3 regions of the Nesterenkonia suensis genome follow, and region 2 is predicted to be linked to each of the others. Evidence: riboswitches for the same ligand, from Rfam matches in the RefSeq annotation. Region 2 holds a riboswitch; each other region holds the start of a gene.
The links. Region 2 has a riboswitch for S-adenosylmethionine ahead of ACYVKI_RS01670 (O-acetylhomoserine aminocarboxypropyltransferase/cysteine synthase family protein). Riboswitches for the same ligand answer to the same signal wherever they lie in the genome.
Positions count from the first base shown of each region.

Region 1: linked by a shared signal. The riboswitch ahead of ACYVKI_RS00865 (methylenetetrahydrofolate reductase) and the one ahead of ACYVKI_RS01670 (O-acetylhomoserine aminocarboxypropyltransferase/cysteine synthase family protein) in region 2 are both predicted to bind S-adenosylmethionine.
Region 3: linked by a shared signal. The riboswitch ahead of ACYVKI_RS13950 (ABC transporter ATP-binding protein) and the one ahead of ACYVKI_RS01670 (O-acetylhomoserine aminocarboxypropyltransferase/cysteine synthase family protein) in region 2 are both predicted to bind S-adenosylmethionine.

Region 1 is NZ_BAAGRN010000001.1:197,016-204,508, forward strand. It holds gene metE (5-methyltetrahydropteroyltriglutamate--homocysteine S-methyltransferase) at 1-1,827, opposite strand, end outside; gene ACYVKI_RS00865 (methylenetetrahydrofolate reductase) at 2,011-3,015, opposite strand; SAM riboswitch class IV at 3,078-3,217, opposite strand; gene ACYVKI_RS00870 (helix-turn-helix transcriptional regulator) at 3,386-3,673, opposite strand; gene ACYVKI_RS00875 (sodium-dependent bicarbonate transport family permease) at 3,797-4,729, shown strand; gene ACYVKI_RS00880 (P-II family nitrogen regulator) at 4,740-5,042, shown strand; gene ACYVKI_RS00885 (thermonuclease family protein) at 5,069-5,731, shown strand; gene ACYVKI_RS00890 (LytR C-terminal domain-containing protein) at 5,767-6,291, shown strand; gene ACYVKI_RS00895 (hypothetical protein) at 6,368-6,736, opposite strand; gene ACYVKI_RS00900 (hypothetical protein) at 6,964-7,493, opposite strand, start outside.
Region 2 is NZ_BAAGRN010000001.1:386,977-394,469, reverse strand. It holds gene ACYVKI_RS01690 (LacI family DNA-binding transcriptional regulator) at 1-682, shown strand, start outside; gene ACYVKI_RS01685 (alpha/beta hydrolase) at 666-1,337, opposite strand; gene ACYVKI_RS01680 (SGNH/GDSL hydrolase family protein) at 1,519-2,400, shown strand; gene metX (homoserine O-acetyltransferase MetX) at 2,464-3,579, opposite strand; gene ACYVKI_RS01670 (O-acetylhomoserine aminocarboxypropyltransferase/cysteine synthase family protein) at 3,683-5,071, opposite strand; SAM riboswitch class IV at 5,211-5,327, opposite strand; gene ACYVKI_RS01665 (alpha/beta fold hydrolase) at 5,537-6,412, shown strand; gene ACYVKI_RS01660 (acetyl-CoA C-acyltransferase) at 6,582-7,493, opposite strand, start outside.
Region 3 is NZ_BAAGRN010000025.1:71,725-79,217, reverse strand. It holds gene acs (acetate--CoA ligase) at 1-46, opposite strand, end outside; gene ACYVKI_RS13960 (ABC transporter permease) at 37-948, opposite strand; gene ACYVKI_RS13955 (aliphatic sulfonate ABC transporter substrate-binding protein) at 948-2,084, opposite strand; gene ACYVKI_RS13950 (ABC transporter ATP-binding protein) at 2,226-3,098, opposite strand; SAM riboswitch class I at 3,109-3,228, opposite strand; gene ACYVKI_RS13945 (flavin reductase family protein) at 3,338-3,958, opposite strand; SAM riboswitch class I at 4,337-4,448, shown strand; gene ACYVKI_RS13940 (hypothetical protein) at 4,456-4,584, shown strand; gene ACYVKI_RS13935 (ATP-binding protein) at 4,949-6,097, opposite strand; gene ACYVKI_RS13930 (hypothetical protein) at 6,123-7,238, opposite strand; gene ACYVKI_RS13925 (hypothetical protein) at 7,403-7,493, opposite strand, start outside.

The DNA of each region.
Region 1 (7,493 bases), 190 kb from region 2:
CAGGATCGTCACCGGGCCGGTCAGCATGCCCTTGACGGGCCGGCGGGTCAGTGAGGCGGCGTAGCGGGTCCACTCCACAGTGATCGGGTCCGGGCGGTGCACGTCGCCGAAGAGGATCGGCGGTCGCAGGCAGCGCGAGCCGTAGGACTGCACCCAGCCGTGGGCGGTGGTGATGAACCCCTCCAGGTTCTCCGCGAAGTACTGGACCATGTCATTGCGCTCCGCCTCGCCATGCACCAGCACGTCCAGACCCAGGTCCTCCTGGCGGCGGATGCAGTCGGCGATCTGCCCGCGGATGGCCTGCTCGTATCCCTGCTGGTGGAGGGCGCCGCGTCGGTGGGCGGCCCGCACTCGGCGGATCTCGGGGGTCTGCGGGAACGAGCCGATCGTGGTGGTCGGCAGCGGCGGCAGATCCAGAGCCGCCTCCTGCGCGGCCCGGCGGTGTTCGGCGTCGGCCCGCCGACGGTCCTGGGGCAGCACCTCGTCCAGACGACGGCGCACCGCCTCCACCCGGACCTGCGGGTGCTGCTCCCGGAGCCTGCGACGCGAGGCATCATCGGCGCGCAGCCCCTCCAGAGCGTCCGGGACTTCGGAGAGGTGACCGGCCAGTGCCAGCACCTCGCCGACCTTCTGGTCCGCGAAGGCGAGCCAGCCGGCCACCTGCGGGTCCAACTGCGTCTCGCGGGCGGCGTCATGGGGGACATGCAGCAACGACGTGGAGCTGCTGACCGTCAGCGGACCCTCGTGGCGCTCCCGCAGCTGGTCCAGCAGCCCGGCGGCCCGGGCCACACCGGTGCGCCACACGTTCAGCCCGCCGACGACGCCGGCGGCCACAGTCCGTCCGGTCAGCGGCTCCAGGGCCTGCTCCGGGGGGAGCACGCCACGTTCGAGGTCGAGGCCCACCGCCTCGACGCCGGCTGCGCCGAGGACTGCCAGGGCGTCGTCGCCGGCGGTGCCGTAGCTCACCGGCACGAACAGCGCCGGGCGCTCCGTGAGCCCCGCGAACGCCGTATAGGCGGTGCGCAGGCCGGTGACGATCTGCTCCCGCGGGAGGTCCCAGCCGTCGGAGGCGAGGGCGGGCTCCTCCAGCTGCACCCAGGCCGCGCCGGCGTCCTGGAGGGCGCCGAGCAGGGTGGAGTAGGCGGTCACCAGCTCATCGAGCCGGTCGAACCGAGACTCCTGGGCGAGGCTGCCGTCGGTGCCGTCGGCGGGGCTCTCGGCGGAGCTGACGGCCTTGGCCAGCAGCAGGAAGCTCACCGGGCCCAGCAGGGTGGGCCGGGGGAGGGCCGCACCGGCCGTCTCGGCGGCCAGATCGCGGAAGGTGCGGAAGCGCTCGGCGACGGCGTCCGGCTGAGGGGAGAAGGCGACGTCGGGCTCGATCTCCGGCACGTAGTAGTGATAGTTGGTGTCGAACCACTTGGTCAGCTCCAGCGGCTCCACCGTGGAGGTGCCGCGGGCCAGCGCGGAGACCAGTGCCAGACCCTCACCGGAGTCCGGGGAGGCGGCGGAGAACCCGGCCTCGCGGAAGCGCCGTGGCACCAGGCCGAGCAGCACCGAGGCGTCCAGGACCTGATCGATCACGGCGCCGTCGGCCGGGATCGCCGAGTCCGCCTCCAGGCCGAGGCCTGCCAGATGGCCCAGGGTGCGGGTGCGGTGGGCGCGGACCGCCTCGCGCAGCGCGGCGACGTCTCCGCCGCGCCAATGGGCCTCCAGCGCCTTCTTGATCTCCCGGTTCGGTCCGATACGCGGGTATCCGAGTACGGTGGCCGGCAGGGCGGGAACCTGAGCGGGCGGCTGGTCCTCGGGGCGGGCAGGGGCGGTGGTCATGATGTCTCCTCTGTCAGATGTGTCAGGTGTGTCTGGGGTCAGACGCAGGTGATGGACGGGTCGCATGGAGTGCCCGGGCGGTTCGTCCCGGGTGAGGCGGCAGGGCGCACCAGGACAGCCGACCGCGACGCGGTCCGCAGGCATGAAGGGGCCCTGTGAGGTGGGGAGCGGTGCGCTCCGGCGTCAGGACAGCTCGGGTAGGACCCGCTGCTGACGTGCGGCATCCCGGATCCTGAGGTGATCGAGGATCGCCAGAGCGGCCGGGTGTTGGTTGAACGTGAACAGGTGCAGCCCGGGACATCCGAGCTCGAGGACCGCGTCGATCAGGTTCAGCGTGGCGGCCACCCCGCGGCGTCGTCGTTCGGCCGGGTCTGCGACGTCGAGGTAGTCCAACAGGTGCTGCGGCACCGGAACTCCCGAGATCTCCTCCAGACGCCGCAGCCGCGTGGGGCTCGTCAGCGGGGCCAGCCCGGCGACCACGGGCAGGTGGATGCCCTGAGATCGGGCGTCGTCCACCAGACGGGCGTAGTCCTCGGGGTCATAGAACACCTGGGTGATCGCGTAGTCGGCGCCGGCCTCCTGCTTCTCCCACAGTGCGCACAGGTCCGCCGCGTGGTCCCTGTCCGTGCCGGAGGGAGGATAGGCGGCCACTGAGATGGACACCGGACGGGCGCCCGGCCCCTTGGGAGGGTCCAGCCGCTCGTCCTCCACCTCGCGGACCAGGCGCACCACCTCGGCGGCCCGATTCAGTCCGCCGGGCTGGTGGACCCACTGCCGGCCCCCGTCGGGAGAATCCCCTCGCAGGGCCAGGACGTCCCGGACGCCGAGGTCCAGCAGCTGCTCCACGGCGCGGCGCACCTGGGCAGGAGTGCTTCCTGCGCTGATGAGGTGTGCCATCACGGGGGCGGGGGTGCTCCGGAGCAGGTGCCGGATGACCTCCAGGTTGGCCCCCTCGGGTTGGTTGTGGCCGTGGGTGACGGAGAAGTAGTCCGGACCGGCCTCGGCCAGCAGCTCGATGCTGCGCCAGGGGTCGCGGCCAGCGGTGGCGGGACGCGGCGGGAAGACCTCGAAAGAGATCAGCGAGCGGCGTCGGGTGCGCTGCACCAAGTAGGAGGTGTGTGACGTGTGGTCGTCCGAATCCAGGGCGTGCTGAGGCAGAGTGCCGGCGGACGGCACAGATGGTGTCATGGAGGGTCCTCCGTGTGGGGCGTTCATCATCGTTCATGAGGCGCCACAGGGAGGCTTCCCCTGCGCCGTGCTTGCCGCTGAAGATAAATTCATCGCAGTGAATACGAGTTTCGCGGCCGGATCGTCATCTGGGGCACCCCGTCACGCGGGAAAGGGTTGCCGACCGGCCAAGCCAGAGCTTATGTGACCGGTTCTCGTGATCCTTCGGTGTTCTTCTCTGCCACGACGCTAGCACGGTCGGGCATGCGAGAGAAGGGTCGACGTCATGGATGACGATATATGAACATAATGAACACGGGGTGCTGGCGTGAGGTGTGCGGCAGGGCGTGAGGCGTGTCCACGCGTCTCGTGGAGCGGTGCATCGACTGTGTCACGCAGGAGGGTCGCCGAGCGTGGCGAGGAGCTCTCCGATGCTGTGATGGCGCTCGAGGGGATGCCGAAGGGGCCGGTCGCGATGGATTCGATATCGATTGCGGCGGCCTTCGCGCTCCCTGTCGACGTATCCGTCGGCGATCAGGTCCGCCAGGATCCGCTGGGCGGCGCGCTCGGTGATCCCGACCTTCCGAGCGATCTCCCGGACGAGCATGCCGGGCTCTCTGGCGACGCAGAGGATGACATGGGCGTGGTTGGTGAGGAAGGTCCACTCTGAATCCGGCACGGGGTCAGTATAGATCCAGGGTGACAGAATAAACATGAAACAAAAGTCGTGTATTGTGTGTCAGCAATGGGGCGGCCGCCCGGTGGCCCCGTCGTGCAGGACCCTCCCGGAAGGACCCGCTGCATGCTCGACCCGGTCATCCTCTTCTTCGTCCTCGGCATCGCGGCCGGACTGCTGCGTTCTGAGCTGCGGCTGCCTGCCGCCGTCTATGAGCTGGTGACCATCGTGCTGCTGCTGGCCATCGGGCTCAAAGGAGGCGTGGAGCTGGCGAAGCAGCCCCTGGGAGAGCTGCTGCCGCAGATGGTCGGAGTGGTGGCCATGGGGTTCCTCCTCGCCCTCGCCGCGTTCCCTGTGCTCCGACTCCTGGGACGGCTGGCTCGCGTGGATGCCGCGTCGATCGCCGCGCACTATGGCTCTGTGAGCGTCGGCACCTACGCTGTGGCCGTTGCCTATCTCGGCAGTCGCCGTGTGCCTTTCGAAGAACACATGCCGTTGCTGCTGGTCATTCTGGAGGTGCCGGCGATCCTCGTCGGGATCGTGCTAGCCAGGGGCGTCAGCCGGTCCACACGCTGGGGCTCGGTGATGCACGAGGTGTTCCTGGGCAAGGGCATCGTGCTCCTGCTGGGGGGTCTGCTCATCGGCTGGGCCTCCGGGCCTGAAGGCGTCGTTCCGCTCGAGCCTCTGTTCATGGACCTCTTCAAGGGGATTCTGGCATTGTTCCTCCTGGAGATGGGGCTCATCACGGCAGGCCAGGTAGCAGGGCTCCGGAGACATGGGGTGTTTCTGGCCGCATTCGCCATCGGTATGCCGCTGTTCTCCGCAGTGGTGGGCACGGGAACAGCCATGCTGCTGGGCCTCTCCCTCGGGGGTACGGTGGTGCTGGCGACGCTGGCTGCCAGCGCGTCCTACATCGCGGTCCCGGCCGCCATGCGCATCTCCGTGCCGGAGGCGAACCCGACGCTGTCCTTGGCCGCCGCCTTGGGCATCACCTTTCCGTTCAACGTCCTGATCGGCATACCCATCTACCACGCCATGGCCACCTGGGTGCATGGCTAGGAGCAGGCTCATGGATCCGCACGCGCGCAAACTGCTGACCATCGTCACCGAGGCGGCCCTGGAGGGAAAGATCCTGCGTGATCTGGAGCAGCTCGGCACTCGTGGGCATACGATCACCGACGCCCGGGGAAAGGGCCGCCGAGGAGTGCGCGATGCAGGCTGGGAGGCCAGCGCGAACATCCGGGTGGAGGTCGTCTGTGACGCGGGCACCGCTCAGGCGGTCTCTGCGTATCTGCAGGAGCACTACTACCGGGACTATGCGATGACCGTGTGGGTCATCGACGTCGAGGTGCTGCGTCCGGAGAAGTTCTGACCTCGGTTCCGCCTAGGCTGACATGCATGCCTGACCAGTACCTGAGGAACGAGATGCGCCGGAATGTGCGGAGATCGGTGCGCCGGTCGCTGCACACTGCTTCCAGGAGTGCCGGAGGCGGCAGGTGGCGCGGACGCCGTTGCGGTGGCAGTCAGGGACTGCTGTGGTGGTTGGTGGGACTGGTGTGCCTGATCGTGATCGGTGCGGTGATCAGCTGGATCCTGGGTCAGGACGAGGGCCCGTTCCCCGAACGCTCCGAAGGGGCGGAACGCGGCACGTTGGTGCGGGTCGTCGACGGGGACACGCTCGTCGTGGAGCTGGACGGGCGTGACGAGCGGGTCCGGCTCCTGAACATCGACACCCCCGAGTCGGTGCACCCTCACCAGCCCGTCGAATGTCTGGGTCCGGAGTCCTCAGCGCATATGGAGTCACTGGTTGCGCCGGGGGACCCTGTCATCCTCGAATTCGACCGGGAGCGCACCGACCGGTACGACCGCCTGCTCGCCGGAGTCTGGAGGGATGATGTGCTGCTGAACGTCCAGATGGCCCGGGACGGCTATGGTGTGCCGGTGCACTATCCTCCCAACGATCGCTTCCTCGACCCGGTGGAAGTGGCCTGGGCTCAGGCAGAGGAGGACGGCGTCGGGCTCTTCGCCGAGGACCTGGGCTGCGAGCCGGCGCTGCCCTGACTCGGGCCGAGGCGCGGTCGACATAGGATGGAGCCATGAGCAGCACCCCGGAGCCGGTGACCCGGCGGCAGAGGATCGCGGTCGCGGCCGGGACCATCGGCGTCCTCGGGGCGGTCACCGTCGGCAGCTGGCTCATGATCGACGGCACCATCGAGATGGACCTGGTCGGCGGCGCCTCCATCCCGGTCGGCGAAGACTGTCCTACCGCCACGCTTGCGCCGGTGGTGCCGGAACGGGTTCCGCTCACAGTGTTGAACACCACCAATGAGCCCGGCCTCGCCGGGGAGGTGGCCGGGAGCCTCGCGGATCGGGAGTTCCGCGTCGAGGCGGTGGACAACGACTACTTCGCCGACACCGGCTTCGAGGCCATCATCCGTGTCGGCGAGCGCGGGCTGCGGCAGGGATACACCGTGCAGCAGCATCTGCCCCAGGCGCTGATCGACGTCGACGACCGAGAGGGCTACGGCGTCGACCTCGTGCTGGGATCCGAGTTCACCGGGCTGCTGGACGAGGCGCAGGTCGATCCGGAACCGGGCCGGCTGGTCTGCGGCGGAGGATGAGACGACGATGGGCCGCCCCGAGAGTATCGGGGCGGCCCATCTTTCCTCGCCGCGCGTGCAGTGCGTCAGCGGAGAATCAGGCCTCGGCGTCCTTCCAACGACGAGCGCGGATGAAGGAGCGCACGCCGATGACGATGTAGACCACCAGCAGCACGAAGGTCACCGTGCTGACGATGACGGCGGCGGGCCGCTCGGCTTCTCCGGCGACCAGAGCGCCCAGCTGCATCACGTTCATCGAGGTGCCGATGACGCCGAGCAGGGCGACCACCAGGGCGATGTGGATGCCGATCTTCGCGCTCTTGAAGCCGATCAGGCCGCTGATCAGCAGCACCAGGCCGAGGAACGCCGGGATCAGGGCGGTCACGCTGGCGAACGAGGTGGCGGCGTAGGCGATGATGCCGAGCAGGATGAGGATCCCGCCCAGGCCGACGGTGATGCGGGGCATGGGGCTCCTTGGTGTCGGGGTGGGGAGGACGTCCTGTCCTCCATCGGTGCTGGACCGGACCTTCGGCCGGTCAGCCGAGAGGCTCGGCCCAGCGGTCTTCTACACAGTGTAGTAGACGGGTGTGGCGATGACGTCCCCGGTCAGGTCTGGTCTTGGGGCGTCTCCACGCAGGCCCGAGCGGCTCCGGAGGTTCCGGCCGCGTCCTCATGCGCGCGTGCCTGCCCCGCTCAGTCGACCTGAGTCCAGGTTCCGCAGGTCTCGGTGGTGAAGACCAGATGGTCGTCGACGTCGAGGGTGATGACCAGCGGCTCCCCGAAGCCGGGATCCTCTCGGGGGATGATCCCGGAGTCCCAGACCGTCCCCTCTCCGCGGAGGTCCGCGAAGATGTCCCACCAGCAGAACGGAGAGTCGACGTCCCAGGTCAGTTCATAGGTGCCGGGTTCGATGTGGCCGCCGATCACATACATCCCGGTGCCGAACTGCGTGGCCGGGCTCTCCGGGTAGGTGGCCTCCACGGGGAGCCACTCGCCGCAGTCGCGGGAGTCGACGACGTCGCCCTCCTCCAGGACGGCGATGCCACGGTCCTCCGCCCCGGTGCGCAGCACGGTCGACTCCGAAGCGTCGGCGTAGATGACGTAGAAACAGGTGGCGTCCTCGGGGCCGGAGTCCGGATCCTGGCGATAGGACCCGGGGACGATGTCTTCGCCGACGACCATGCTCTCACCGTCGGAGAACGCGGCCCCTCCGGGCGGCAGCA
Region 2 (7,493 bases):
GGCGGTGCATCCGATCGCATCCCCCCAAGAACTCCCGGCGTTCGAACGACTGTCCCGACAAGTCGACGGGTTCATCCTGGCCACGCCCCACGGCTCGAACGACCTCATCGAGACGGCAACCGGCGGCAAGCCCACAGTGCTTCTGGACCGGGAAGTGCCAGGAATGACGTCCGTCCTCGCGGACACCCCAGCTGCGTTCGGTGTTGTGGCCCAACTGTTGATCGCCGCAGGTCACGAGCATCTGGTCTACGTCGGTGGGCCAGCGGGCTCCTGGCAGGATCCGCTCCGACTCGAGGCTGTGCGCCAGGTCGCAGGTGCTGCTGGTGCGGCCATCTCGCATATCGGCCCTCGTGCAGCGACTTTCTCTGCCGGCGCATCGATCGCCGCGGAAGTGCGCCAGACCGGCGCCACGGCTGTCATTCCCTATGCAACGGCCGTCGGGCTGGGAATCGAGCACGCACTGCTCTTGGCTGGAGTGCGAGACCTTCCTGTCGTCAGTTCGGAGGAACCCGTCGCGGCCGCCTTGGGCAAGACAGGCATCCCGACCATCGATGTCGACGGCAAGGAGCTGGGCCGAACCGCGGCCGACGAGCTGCACCGGCACATCGAACACCCAGACGCCGCACCGACGACGCTTCGGCTCCCCGTGTCGGTCAGTCCGCCGATCAGACCCGCGCCTTGAGCACCATGTAGGTGAGGAACTCGCCCACGTGCTTGATCTCCTGCGGCACCACTCCGTGGCCCGCGCCCGCGTAGAGCACCTTGGTGAGGTCCACCGAGGCGTTCGCCCAGCGGTGCGTGTAGTCGATGTGCTCCTCGGGGATGATCGGGTCGTCCTGGTCCCGACCCCAGAAGAACGGCACCCGGTGGGCGGCGAGCGCCTCGTCGTCGAACCACTCCTGCATCTCCTCGGCATCCCCGGGATCCACCGCGAAGCCGGAGAGCCCGACGACGGCGGCGAACTCCTCCGGCCGCGCGCGCAGCAAGCAGGTGGCCACCGCCATCCCCATGGAGAAGCCGAGCAGCGTGACCGAGGTGTGCTGATCCTTCACCGAGGCGATCCACTGCCACAGGTCCTCGACGGCGTCGCGCGCTGCGGCCGAGGAGTAGTCCAACCGCTCGGGGTCGAGTTCGAACCAGGTGTACCCGCCCTGGCCCATGGGCATCGGGGCGCGCAGCGAGGCATAGGTGAAGTCCTCGGGCAGGCTGGGGACGAGGCCGAACAGATCCTGCTCATGAGAGCCGTAGCCGTGCAGCATCACCACCAGAGGGGTACCCTCACGCTCCTCGGGCTCGCGGGACCACACGACGATGGGCTCGGACTGGGCTGGGTTCATCGGTGCTGCTCCTCAGGTTCCGACGGGGCGGCGGGCGCAGAGCGCCCTGGACGGCCGCACCATCTTCTCATCTCGGGACGCCTCTCCCCCGGACCATCGCACAGGACCTGGCCGCATCGGCGTCGGCAGGCCCTCCCCACCGGTGATGGAAGTGACCGGCGAGTTCGGAGAGAATGGGTCCGTGGACCTTTCAGACGAGCAGCCCGAGACCCCGCAGACCGACAGGACGACGACCAGGCCCCACCATCCCTGGACCCGCTATGTCGCGCTGGGTGACTCCTTCACCGAGGGCATCGGGGACCCGGACGAGTCCCGGCCCGGGTACCACCGCGGCTGGGCCGACCGGGTGGCTGAGGAGCTGGCCGGCGGGGCAGGCCCGGCACCCGGTGGCCGGCATTTCGCCTACGCCAACCTGGCGGTGCGCGGAAAGCTGATCGGGCAGATCCGTGACGACCAGATCGCCCCGGCGCTGGAACTGAAGCCTGATCTCATCACGCTCTGCGCCGGCGGCAATGACGTCATCCGGCCCGGCGGCGACCCTGACGAGACCGCCCGCACGTTGGACACCATGGTCCAGATCCTCTCCACCACCGGCGCTACAGTGGTGCTGTTCAACGGCCCCGACGTGCGGGAGACCCCGGTCGTCGGCTCGATCCGCGGCAAGGTGGCCATCTACAACGAGAACATCCGCACTGTCGCCGCCCGGCACGACGCCCTGGTGGCGGACATGTGGTCGCTCCGGGAACTGGCCCACCCCCAGATGTGGGACGAGGACCGACTGCACTTCTCCCCGCTGGGACACCACACGATCGCCACCATGGTGCTGGACACGCTCAATGTGAGGCACGAGTTGGAGCCGTCGACACCACGACCAGTGCCGGAGCGCAGCTGGCGGGAAGCGCGGGTCGACGACGTCGTCTGGGCTCGTCAGCACCTGTTCCCCTGGGTCGTGCGGCGGCTGCGCGGCCGCTCCTCCGGGGACGGGGTGACCGCCAAGCGCCCCACCTTCGAACCGCTCTTCGGCGGGGTGATGCCGCCGGGGACCTCAGCCGCCGAGGACTGACACGGTCCCGGGGCCACCTCTGTGCCGCCCCGAAGCCGGCGCAGGGCGTCCCGGTGCAGGACGTCACAGTCCGAGCGTCTGGCGCATCTGGTCGGCGAGCTGCTCGGGGCTGGTGAGGAAGCCGTCGTGGCCGATCGGTGAGGCGATCATGTGCACCCGGTTCTCGCCGGGCAGCAGCTGCGCCAGCTCACGGGACTGCTCCGGCAGATAGAGCCGGTCCGAGGCCACGGCGGCGATGAACGGGGTGGCGGTGACCCGGGACAGCGCCTGGGCGACGCCGCCGCGGCCGCGGCCGACGTCGTGACTCATCAGCGCCTCGGTCAACACGATGTAGGCATTCGGGTCGAACCTGCTCACCAGTTTCTTCGCCTGGTGGTCCAGGTAGGACTCCACCTGGTAGCGACCGCGTCGCCGTGCGCTCCAGGCGAAAGGATCCTCCTCGTCCTGCGATTCCCGGTGGAATCGGGCGCCGAACTCATGCTCGGTGCGGTACGTGATGTGGGCGATGCGGCGCGCCAGGCCCAGCCCGTCCTCCGGGTCCGGCCCGCCGTAGTAGTCGCCGCCGGCGAAGTGCGGGTCGTTCTCGATAGCTTTGATCTGGGCCTGGCCGAAGGCGATCTGCTCAGCGGTGGAAGCCGCTCCGCAGGCGAAGACCGCCGCACCGCGCACCCGATCCGGAAAGGTCACCGCCCACTCGAGGACCCGGGCCCCTCCCATGGACCCGCCGATGACCGTATGGAACTGCTCGATCCCCAGGTGGTCCGCCAACCGAGCCTCCAGCTCCACGGAGTCGCGGATCGTGGTGAAGGGGAAGCGCGAGCCCCAGGGGCGGCCGTCCGGATCCGGTGAGGCCGGACCCGTGGACCCGTAGCATCCGCCGACCATCGCCGGGGCGACCACGAACCACCGGGTGGTGTCGATGGGTCGCCCCGGCCCCAGCAGACCCTCCCACCAGCCCGGCGCCGGGTCGACGTCGGTGGAGGCGACATGCGTGTCACCGGTGAGGGCGTGGGCGACCAGGATCGCGTTGTCCCGGGCCTCATTGAGCGTGCCCCAGGTCTCGTAGGCCAGCTGCACCTGAGGCAGCCTGCCTCCCGTCTCGAAGACGTGCTCACCGACGTCGACGACGGCGAGCGCGCCAGCGGGACGGGGGGTCGAGGTCAGCACCTGGGCGGTCATGAGGCGGGAACTCCTGAGTCAGTCCGGGTTGGCTGGGCGGGGACGGTCAGTCGGAGGAGCGGGTCACAAGAGCGGGCGGCTCCGGTCGGCTCTCAGGCTAGCCTCAGCCCACCGGCGCCGGCTCTGCGACCGGCTGATTCTCACTCTGCGGACCCTGGGCACCGGCCGGAACGGCCTTCTGCAGGGCTTGCTCGAGATCGGCGAGGATGTCCTCGACGTGTTCCAGGCCCACCGAGAGTCGGACCAGGCCGGGCACGACGCCGGCGGCCCGCTGCTCGTCCTCGGTCAGCTGGCGGTGAGTGGTCGAGGCCGGGTGGATCGCCAGGGAGCGGACGTCCCCGACGTTGGCCACCAGAGAGTGGAGCTCGAGCGCATCCACCACGGCCTGGCCTGCCGGGGCTCCGCCGTCGACCTCGAAGGCCAGCACAGAACCGACCCCCTTGGGCAGGTAGCGCTGCGCCCGCTCGTACCAGGGGCTGGAGACCAGCCCCGGGTAGCTGACCCGCGTGACCGCCGGGTGGGCCTCCAGGAACTCGGCGACCCGCTGGGCGTTCTGCACGTGGCGCTCCACGCGCAGGCTGAGGGTCTCCAGGCCCAGGTTGATCTCGAAGGCGTTGTGCGGGGAGAGGGCCGGTCCGAGGTCCCGGAGCAGCTGCACTCGCGCCTTGAGGATGTAGGAGAGGTTGACCCCGAAGATCCCGTCGGCGCCGAGGTCCCGCCCGTAGACGATGCCGTGGTAGCTCTCGTCCGGGGTGTTGAAGCCCGGGAAGCGCTCGGGGTTCTGGGTGTAGTCGAAGTTGCCCGAGTCGACGATGACGCCCGCGATCGCCGTACCGTGTCCGCCGAGGAACTTGGTCGCCGAGTGGATGACGACGTCGGCGCCGTGCTCGATCGGACGGATCAGGTAGGGGCTGGTCAGCGTGTTGTCCACCACCAGCGGCGCTCCATGCTCATGGGCGACCTCCGCCACGGCCTCGAGGTCGAGGACGTCGCCGCGCGGGTTGGCCACGACTTCGCCGAAGAAGGCCCCGGTGTTCTCACGGATGGCGGCTCGCCAGGACTCGGTGTCGTCGGGGTCCTCCACGAAGGTGACCTCGACTCCGAGCTTCGGCAGGGTGTGCTTGAAGAGGTTCTGCGTGCCGCCGTAGAGGGAGGGGGAGGCGACGATGTGCCCGCCGGTCTCGACGATGTTGAGCAGCGCCAGGGACGCTGCGGCCTGGCCGGAGGAGACCAGCAGGGCGCCGGCGCCGCCCTCCAGTGCGGCGATCTTGTTCTCCACCGCCTCGACGGTGGGGTTGGTCAGACGCGAGTAGATGGGACCGAGCTCCTCGAGTCCGAACCGCTTGGCCGCGGCTTCGGTGCTCGGGAAGACGAAGGAGGTGGTCTGCTGGATCGGCAGCGCTCGGGCACCGGTCACCGGGTCCGGGAAGGCCCCGGCGTGGATCTGCTGGGTCTCGAAACGAGGAGCCTGGGTGCTCTCAGTGGTCGTCATGGACGTGTCTCCGTTCAATGCGGTCATAGTGACAGGACCGGCTTCGGAGACACTCCGGGCACAGAGACCCGAGAGGCTGCACCGTGGGGCGGCCCTGTCCTGAAGGACATGATGGTTGGGCCGCACTGTGATGTGTGATGGCCCGCGCTTGCCCCGCCGCATGGGCGGCAGGGCCTGGTCGTCACCCGGGGCACCCCACCGCGAACTGGAGGGTTGCCGGCCAGCAAACCGGGGTTTGACGCTGGCACTCTTGACCTGCCCCACAGTCTGCCCTGCAGACTGCGCTCCGGGCAAATCTGTGTCGTCCTGTGTCGTCCTGTGTCGTCCTGTGGCAACGCCGTCCGCCGTCGCAGCCGGCCGATCGAGAGTCCACCACGCGCCGACCATCTTGTTACCTCATAGTCACTTCTCGTATCGTGAGGCTGGCCACTCTCCCGACCGGCCCCTACGAACACCAGGAGCACCATACAGCCGACCTCAACCTTCGCCTCCCCGTCCGACGGCACACCACTGGCCACCTACCTGTGGGATCCCACCGAGCCGCCGATCGGCGTCGTCCAGATCACCCACGGAGTCGCCGAGCATGCAGGCCGCTACGACCGGCTGGCCCAGGCTCTCACAGCGGCCGGGTACCTGGTCCACGCCCACGACCACCGCGGACATGGCCATTCGGCCGACCCTGACGGCTTCGGAGATTTCGGGCCGGCGGGCTTTGCCGGACTGGTCGAGGACCTGGGAGCATTCGGCGCCTCGATCCGTCAGGAGCATCCGGAGCTGCCGCTGTTCCTGATCGCCCACTCGATGGGATCCATGGCCGCGCAGGAGGTTCTGCTGAGCCGTTCTGCCCAGTACGCCGGGGTCGTGCTCTCCGGGTCCACCGCCGTGGATGGCCTCGCAGAGATGATGAGCGGCGCCGCCGCGGACGATGACCAGCCGGCGGGGCTGGCGGCGTTCAACTCCGGATTCCACCATCGCACCGGCTACGAGTGGCTCTCCCGTGACGACGCCGAGGTGGACGCCTATGTGGCCGACCCGCTGTGCGGCTTCGACCTGCCGGAGGACACGGTACCGGCGATCCTCGCGGGAGGGCCGACGCTCGCCGACCCGGAGCGCCTCGCCCGCATCGAGAAACGACTGCCGGTGCTGATCATCTCGGGGCAGGACGATCCTCTGGCGGACGGCGGACGGCTGCTCGAGCTCCTGGCGCAGCGCTACCGGGAGGCGGGCCTGACCGACGTCACCTTGTCCGTGCACCTCGGGGCGCGTCACGAGATCTTCAATGAGACCACGCGGGAGGAGATCACCCAGGAGGTCCTCCGCTGGATGGCCCAGCGCCGCTGAGCCCAGAAGGACACGGCAGGACACGGCAGGACACGGCAGGACACGGCAGAAGACCCCGTGAAGATTCCGGAACCCCGCTGATCTGCATGGGGTGCCGGAATCTCGGCGGGGTCGAGCACTCGGCCCGGACAGGTCCGGAGGACCAGCCCGGGCCCGGCCCCTCAGGCCCTCAGGCCCTCAGGATCAGCGCATCCCCCTGGCCGCCACCGCCGCAGAGACCAGCGGCCCCCACTCCCCCACCGCGGCGGCCGAGCTCCAGTGCCAGATGCAGCAGCAGCCGCGCCCCGGACATCCCGACCGGGTGCCCCAGAGCGATGGCTCCGCCGTTGACGTTGAGCCTGCCCTCGTCCACACCGAGCTTCCGGGCGGAGGCCACCCCGACGGCGGCGAAGGCCTCATTGATCTCCACCAGATCCAGCTCGGCGGCGTCGATGCCCTCCTTCGCACACGCGGCGGCGATGGCATTGGCCGGCTGCAGCTGCAGCGAGGAGTCCGGGCCGGCGACCATGCCATGGGCACCGATCTCCGCGATCCATTCCAGTCCCAGCTCCTCGGCCTTCGCCCGGGACATCACCACCAGGGCGGCGGCGCCGTCGGAGATCTGGGACGCCGTGCCGGCGGTGATGGTGCCGTCCTTCGCGAAGGCCGGTCGCAGCGACCCCAGCGACTCAGCCGTGGTCTCAGCACGGATGCCTTCGTCGGTGTCGACGACGACGGACTCACCCCGGCGCTGCGGCACCTCCACCGGAACGATCTCCTCGGCGAAGAGCCCCTTCTCCTGCGCCGCGGCGGCGCGCTGATGCGAGGCGGCGGCCACCCGGTCCTGCTCGGCCCGGGAGACCTCGGACTCCCCGGTGTTGCAGGACTCCGTCAGCGCGCCCATGGCCTGCGAGGTGGCCTGGTCATAGAGGGCGTCATAGGCCATGGAGTCCACCAGCGTGGTGTCTCCGTACTTGGTGCCGGTGCGCGAACCGGGCAGCAGGTGCGGCGCATTGGACATCGACTCCATGCCTCCGGCGAGGACGATCTCACACTCTCCGGCACGGATGAGCTGATCCGCAGTGGCCACGGCATTGAGCCC
Region 3 (7,493 bases), on a different contig from region 2:
GCTGCGGCGTCGCCCGATCGATGTCTGACGCAGGCGTCACGCCCATGTCTTCAGCGCCTTCCGCTCGACCACACCCAGCAGGGCGTCGGTGAGCTTGCCCAGCACGGCCAGCAGGATGATGGCCAGCAGCAGGCGGTCGGTGCGTCCGTTGTTCTGCGAATCGGTCAGCAGGAAGCCCAGCCCCATGGAGGAGGCGATCAGCTCCGCGGCCACCAGGAACAGCCAGGCCTGTGCCAGAGCCAGACGCAGCCCGGAGAACACACTGGGCACCACTGCCGGCAGCTGAACGGTGACCAGCAGTCGCAGCCCGTGATACCCGAACGCGCGGCCTGCCTCCACCAGATGCGGATCCACATGCCGCAGGGCAGAGTGCACGGCGGTGAACACCGGGAAGAACGCGCCGATCGCGATCAGCGTGACCTTGGAGTCTTCATGGATCCCCATCCACAGGATCAGCAGCGGCACCCAGGCCAGGGAGGGGACCGCACGGAACGCTCCGACCGTGGGGTGCAGCAGGGTGTCGGCGACACGGGAGAGTCCCAGCAGCGAGCCCACCACCAGGCCCAGGCCGGCGCCGATGCCGAAGCCGAGCAGCACACGCTGCACGGAGATCGCGATGTGCTGGTAGAGCTCCCCGCGTTCGAACAGCTCCACGCCGGCGCTGAGCACGGTCTGCGGGGCCGGCAGCTGCACGGGGGAGAACATCCCGGAGGCCGCGACGCCGTACCAGAGTCCCAGCAGCGCCAGCGGCACGATCGCTCCGAGCAGGACCCGTCCTCCCGGGATCCGGCGCACCGGAGCGGGCACTGCAGCGGTCGGACTGTCCGGGTCGGTCACCGCCGGGGGCGCGGCAGAGTCCCGTTCGCCCACCGCCTGCGCCGGCTCGGCGGACTGCAGGCGGGCCGCCTCGGCCCGGGGGTGGGCGTCATCGGGCAGCGTCTGGCTCATCACTCATCATCCTCGACGATCGTGGCCTCATCGTCGGCCCCTTCTGCCTCAGTGGCGGCACGATTCTCCGCGAACTCCGGGTGGAACAGGGTCTCCAGGGCGTCGTCGATGCTGTCCTGGCTGGAGACGTCGCCGGTGTCGATGAAGATCGGGCCGACCTCCTGGAGCACCTGGTGCTGAGCCTCGCCGGGGACCGGGTCGACCTCGAAGTTCGACCGCTCCTGGATGACGGTCTCGGCGACCTCCAAGTCGATGTTTCCGTACTCGGCGAGGATCTCTGCCGTCTCGTCCGGGTTCTGCAGGGCCCACTGACGCGCCTGCTCATAGACGTCCACCACGGTCTGGACGACCTCCGGGTGATCGTCGATGAACGACTCGGTCGCGTTGATGACGCTGTAGGTGTTGAAGTCCACGTTGCGGTAGAAGAGCTCCTGGCCGTCGGCCTCGGCGCCCGCCATGATCGGGTCCAGCCCGGCCCAGGCGTCGACGTCCCCATTGGCCAGCGCAGTGTGGCCGTCGGCATGCTGCAGATTCTGCACCTCGACGTCGCCGATCTCCAGACCGGCCTCCTGCAGGGACTGCACCAGGAAGAAGTACGGGTCCGTGCCCAGGGTGGCGGCCACCGAGGCGCCCTCCAGGTCCTCCACGTCGCCGATGCCGGAATCCGGGGAGGTGACCAATGCTGACCATTCGGGCTGGTTCTCGATGAGGACCATGTGGATCGGTGAGCCGTTGGCGCGGGCCAGCAGCGCCGCCGAGCCGGCCGTGGAGCCCAGGTCGATCGCCCCGGCACGCAGCTTCTCGTTGGCGTCGTTGGAGCCGTGGGACTGGATCCACTCGACGTCGGTGCCGGCCTCAGCCAGCTCCTCCTCGAGCCAGCCGTGCTCCATCATCACCAGACTGAGCGGGTTGTACGTGGCGAAGTCGATGCTGAGGGTCTCCAACTCGCCGTCGGCTCCGGCGCCGTTGCCTTCGCCCTCTACGCAGCCGGCGGCCAGGAGCGTCACGCCGACGCCGGCGATCGCGGTGCGGGCGGCCCGGCTGAGCTGGCGGCTGGTGCGGCCGACAGCGCCGGGGACAGCGCCGGGGACAGCGCCGGGGACAGGACGGGGGGAGGGAGTGGTCAGGCTGGGCATGAGGTGAACGGACCTTTCGTGGGTGGTGGTCGTCGCTCTGCCTGCGCCCCGGCCGAGACGGACTCTCGCTGGCGCCGCCCGGCGGAGACCAGGGGCGTGCGGGTCATGCTCGGACGCCCGCGCAGGGCAGAGCGGACGGGGTCAATGTGCGTGGGCGTCGACACCGAGCCCGGCGAGCAGCTCACCGCGCAGGGCGGCCAGCTCGGCGGAGGCGCGGTCGCGGGGTCGGCTGCCCGGAACGGTGAGCAGCCGGGAGACGGTGGCGCCCTCTCGGGCGTCACCGGAGGGGTCAGGGCCGAGCAGCAGGATGCGGTCGGCGAGCTGGAGGGCTTCGTCGACGTCGTGGGTCACCAGCAGCACGGTGGTGCCGGTCTGCGCGTGGACGTCGAGCAGCAGGTCCTGCATCTTCAGCCGGGTCAGCGCATCCAGGGCGCCGAAGGGCTCGTCCAGCAGCAGCACTCCGGGGCGCCGGGCCAGCGCTCGGGCCAGCGAGGCGCGCTGCGCCATCCCTCCGGAGATCTCCCGCGGGCGCAGCTGGGCGCGTTCGGCGAGGCCGACCAGCTCGAGCAGCTCATCGACCCGATCCTGGCCCTCAGCCTTGGGGACGCCGCGTGGCAGGCCCAGCGAGACGTTGCGGTGGACTGAGCGCCAGGGCAGCAGCCGTGGCTCCTGGAACCCGACGGCGGTGCGCTCGTCATAGGTGCGCACGGGGGTGCCGTCGATGACGACCGTCCCGGTGTGCCCGGTGTCCAGGCCGCCGACGGCACGCAGCAGGGTGGACTTCCCGCAGCCGGAGGCACCCAGGATGGCGACCACCTCACCGGGGGAGACGTGCAGGTCGACGTCGCGCAGCACGGTGCAACCGTCGAAGCTGCGTCCGACGTCACGCAGCTCGACGTCCAAGGAGTGGGTGGCCGCGGCGGCGGGTCGTTCGAGCACGGCCGTGCCGCCGGACGGTCCAGAGGTGAACAGGTCAGACTCGCGGGGGGCGAGTGTGGGTGCAGAGGAACCCATAGGAATATCTCTCCCATCGATCCTGGCGGTAGCACCTTTTCTGATGCGATGGGCACAGACGGCCCATCAGCGCATCCGAAGGTTGCTGCGGCGTCGTCGAGCCAGATCTCTCAGCCGCTCGGGATGGTGGCACTGTCAACCCTACGCACATCGGGGCCGACCGGGCAAAGGAGATGTCACAGTATGAGACATCCCCGGAGCGGGGGCTTGCTCGGCAGCGCTTCGCAGGAGGGGAGGGGTCAGCTCTCGGAGGAGAGCGGGTCGAGGGTTCGGAACCGGCTCTGGTGGAACACCAGCGCTTCGGCGTCCTCCTCGACGGCGAGGTCGAGCAGTTCGAGCACGATGATGTCGTGATCCCCGGCCCGGACCTGATCGTGGATGCGCGTGGTGAAGGTGACCGGTGCGCCGTCGAGCGTGATCGCGCCCCGCGCTCCGGTGGTGAGGTCTACCCCGGAGAAGCGGCTCTGACGATCCTTGGAGGCGATCTTCCGGCACAGCGCCTCCTGGCCGCGACCGATCAGGGAGATGCCCAGCTCCGCATCCGCGCCGACGAGCTTCGGCCAGGTGGAGGAGCTGTGCTGCACCGCCAGGGTGGCCAGCGGCGGCTCCAGCGAGACTCCGACCGTGAAGGTGGAGGCGACGAGTCCCTCCGGGCGGCCGTCCACTGCGGCGGCGACGACGACCACGCTCTGTGGAAAGCGTCCGAAGACCTCACGCAGCTCCCCCGGGTCGATGGTGCTCAGCGGGGTGGCCTCGCGGGAGGCGACGACGTCGTGGGTCTTCTGCACGGGCGCCTCGGCAGTGGTCGCAGGGGTCGGGGTGGTCGCAGGGGGCCCAGGGGTGGCCAGTGCTGCGCTCATGGAGGATCAGCTCCCATCGGTCCTGGCGGCAACACCGCCTCCGACGTGCTCGCCAGGCAGGCGGGGCACGTCGCAGGGTGGCTGCGGCGTCGTCGAGCCCGATCTCTCAGTCGCTCGGGAAGGTCTCGTCAGGCCAGCGTACGGACGCCGGTCGAGACCTTCAACGGCGTGTCCGAGGGGGGCTGGCTGAGGAGCCGGCCGAGGAGCCGGAGGGAGGGCCGTGAGAGAGGGTTCGGGCTCCTCGAGGGGGGGAATGGGAGGTCGAGGGGAGGAGGGGACGTGACGCAGCCCGGTCCGCGCATTCTTACGTTCTATGTCATGAACTTATCCGTGGAGTTTGACGAATGTTCAGGTCTGCGGCGTAGGCTGGGATTCACCAACCCATCCAGAGCGACCGAGAGATCTGGCTCGACGACGTCGCAGCAACCACCCGGTGCAGCCGCGCTCCTTGCGGTCCGGGGAACGGTGCTACCGCCAGAGACGATGGAGACTGCCTGATGATCTCACCACGTCATGTGTTCATGACCCTCCACGCCGCGCGGCGCCACGGGATCCACCACGGCGTCGACGGCGTCCGCCGGACCGCGCGTCCCGCCTCCGGTGCGGCGCCTTCCGGCGCCCCATAGACTCTCCCGACGTCGGCCCCGTGGTTTCACTGGGCATGGCCGCGTGGTCGGCGTCGGGAGTTCCTCTCTGGTGCTGCATCAGCAGGGCGTGGTCTCCCGTCTTGGGGTCGATCTCCTGGAAGCCCTGGCGGCGGTAGAATCGCCGGGCGTCGGCATCAGGCGCATCCGCCGGGGCCTCTGCCAGGGCGACGCCCGGCGTCCTCAGCACCGGCTCGCTGCACGTGCGTCCCGTCCCTGCCGCCGTCGTCCATCCTCACTCCTCCTCACCGTTTCGCACGGTCAGATCACGTCTGCCCCAGCAGATCTGGTGAGGCAGACGTGATGTGGTGGTGCAGAACCTCCTGCGCGGACGGTCCACCGCGGTTCAGCGCGAGGCGCGGTGCAGGATCTGCTCCATGATCGCGTCATGCACCATGCGCGGCTGCCCATAGGCGGGGTACCGGAACTGCACGATGTTCGCGTACGGGTTCACGTCCAGGACCACTGCGCCCTCGTCGGTCTCCAGGTCGGGCACCAGCAGGTCGACGGCGGCGGCGCTCAGTCCGGGGATGGCCCAGAGCCCGTCCACGGCGAGTTCCTTCAGCGCATCGGGCAGCTGATCGGTCACGTCCACCGTCACACCGCCGCCGCGAGTGGTCTCGGCGATCGGGGTCAGCTTCTGGATGCGCCCCGTCTCCGGGACGTCCTGAGTGGTCAGGCCCATCCGAGCGAGGAACTCCTCGGTGACCTGCGGCTGACGAGCCCGCAGATAGGTGTTCTTCCGGCGCCGGTGGATCTCCGCCTCCGCCAGCTCGCCGATGGTGGAGACGCCATCGCCGACCACGTAGAACGGCACACGCACGATGCCGCCGACGACCTTCTCCCCCACCACATAGACGCGCAGGTCCAGCCCGGGGTGATGCTCCTCGACGATCATCTGGTATCGGACGTTGGAGGTGGCCGCCCGGGAGGCCATCGCCTCCTGCCAGGCCTGCCGCAGGCCCGCCTCGGTGCGCACCCCGGTGCTGATGCCCTGACCGGCGCGGCCCGAGGACGGCTTCACCACCACGGGCCCGCTCACCGCCTTCATGTACTTCACGGCCCGGGAGAACTCGGTGGGGCTGATCGCCCGGCCCTTCGGGGTGGGCACCTCCGAGGCCATCAGGTACCGCTTGGTCATCTGCTTGGACCGGGAGACGCGCCGCGCCTGGTGGCTGACCAGGGAGGTGATGACGGAGTCCATGCCGCCGATCACCACACCAGAGAGGAACAGCAGGCGGTTGGTGTCGTTGATCTTCTTCACGGTGATCTTCTGACGCTTGGCGGCTGCCATCAGCAGCTGGTCATGGGCGGAGACCCGGCTCCAGGTACGCAGCTGGTCCGCCTGGGGCTCCACGTGGGAGGCGATGAATCGCTCGACGGCGTCAGCAGAGGCTGAGAGCACCGGCGCGGTCCGCTCCGGAGGTGACGCGGGGCCGTCGGAGGTCGTCGTCTCGGCGGGGCTGTCCGTCGGGGCGGAGGATTCAGGGGACATGCGTCACAGGATAACCTCCTCCGCATCACAGGGAGGCGGACATCAGGATCTGCTCGGCGATCGCCCCGGCCACGTCCCGCGACCTGCCGTAGGCGGGGAAGTGATGCGGGGCGAGGCTGGCACTGGCCTCGGCCTCCAGCACCACGGCTCCTTCGGCGGTGGTCAGGTCCGGCACCAGCAGGTCCACTGCGGCCGCATACAGGCCGGGGACCGCCCACATGGCGTCGACGGCGAGGTCGGCGAGGTCTTCTCCGACCTGGTCGGTCACATCCACCGGCACCCCACCGGCGCGGAGGTTCGCCGCCTGATTCAGCATCACCAGTTCGCCCTTCTCCAGCACCGAGGAGAGGGAGAGGCCCAGCGGCCGCAGGTCGGCCTCCCGGACTTCGGGGAGATGCTCGGCCAGCAGGCTGTGGCGCTGCCGACGGGCGAAAGTGTCCTCCAGCAGTGCGCGCAGCTCCGAGGAGCCGTCGCCGACGAGGTGCAGCGGGACCCGGACGATCGCGGAGATCAGCCGCTCGCCGACGACGAAGGCCCGCAGGTCCAGACCGTCATGGAACTGCTCGATCAGCAGGCGCCTGCTGGGTGCTTCCTGGGTCTGCCGGGACTCCAAGGCCACCGGCCAGGCCTGGCGCAGCTCCTCGGAGCTGGTCAGGCCGACGGTGATCCCCAGCCCGGAGCGGCCGCTGGCGGGCTTGAGGACTCCCGGGCCGGACAGCGCCCCCAGATACTTGGCGGCCTCGGTGATCTCCTTCTCGCGGAAGGAACGGCCAGCGGGGGAGGGGATCTCCTGCAGCTCGAAGTGTCGTCTGGTCAGGGCCTTGTTGCGGGCGATCCGGCGCGCGTTCGCGGAGACGAGGGTGGTCACAGAGCGGTCCATGCCGCCGACGACGACGTCTCCGAAGGTGAATACGGCATGGTGCGGGTCGACCTGACGGACGCTGATCTGCCGACGGGCCAGCTCACGCTGGAGCAGCGCGATGTCGTGGGGGACTCGGGGTGCGTCGCGCAGCTCGTCGGCGCGGGGTTGCACGTGGTCGGCGATGAACCGCTCCAGCGCCGTGGGCTCGGCGCCGAGCTCGATGTCGATCGTCTCGCCGTCCGCGGCGGTCGACTGCGAAGCGTTCCCGTGGCTGGCCATGGGCACCAGGATATCCCGGGGTGCGACGTCGCCGTCGGGAGGCCGCAGGAGTCTGACGTTCCGGCCCTGCCTGCAGGTGGCTCGGCGGTGTGGGCCCTGATCAGCCGCGAACGGCTGTCATCAGGGCCCACACCGCCGAACCCCCCTCTGTGTGGAGGAGCCGGTCAGCCGCCGTCGCGGGTGCCCGGGCTTCCGCCCTCCTGGGCCCAGTCGCTGCCGTCCTTCTCCGTGCTCAGCCCGGGGTCGCTGTCGACG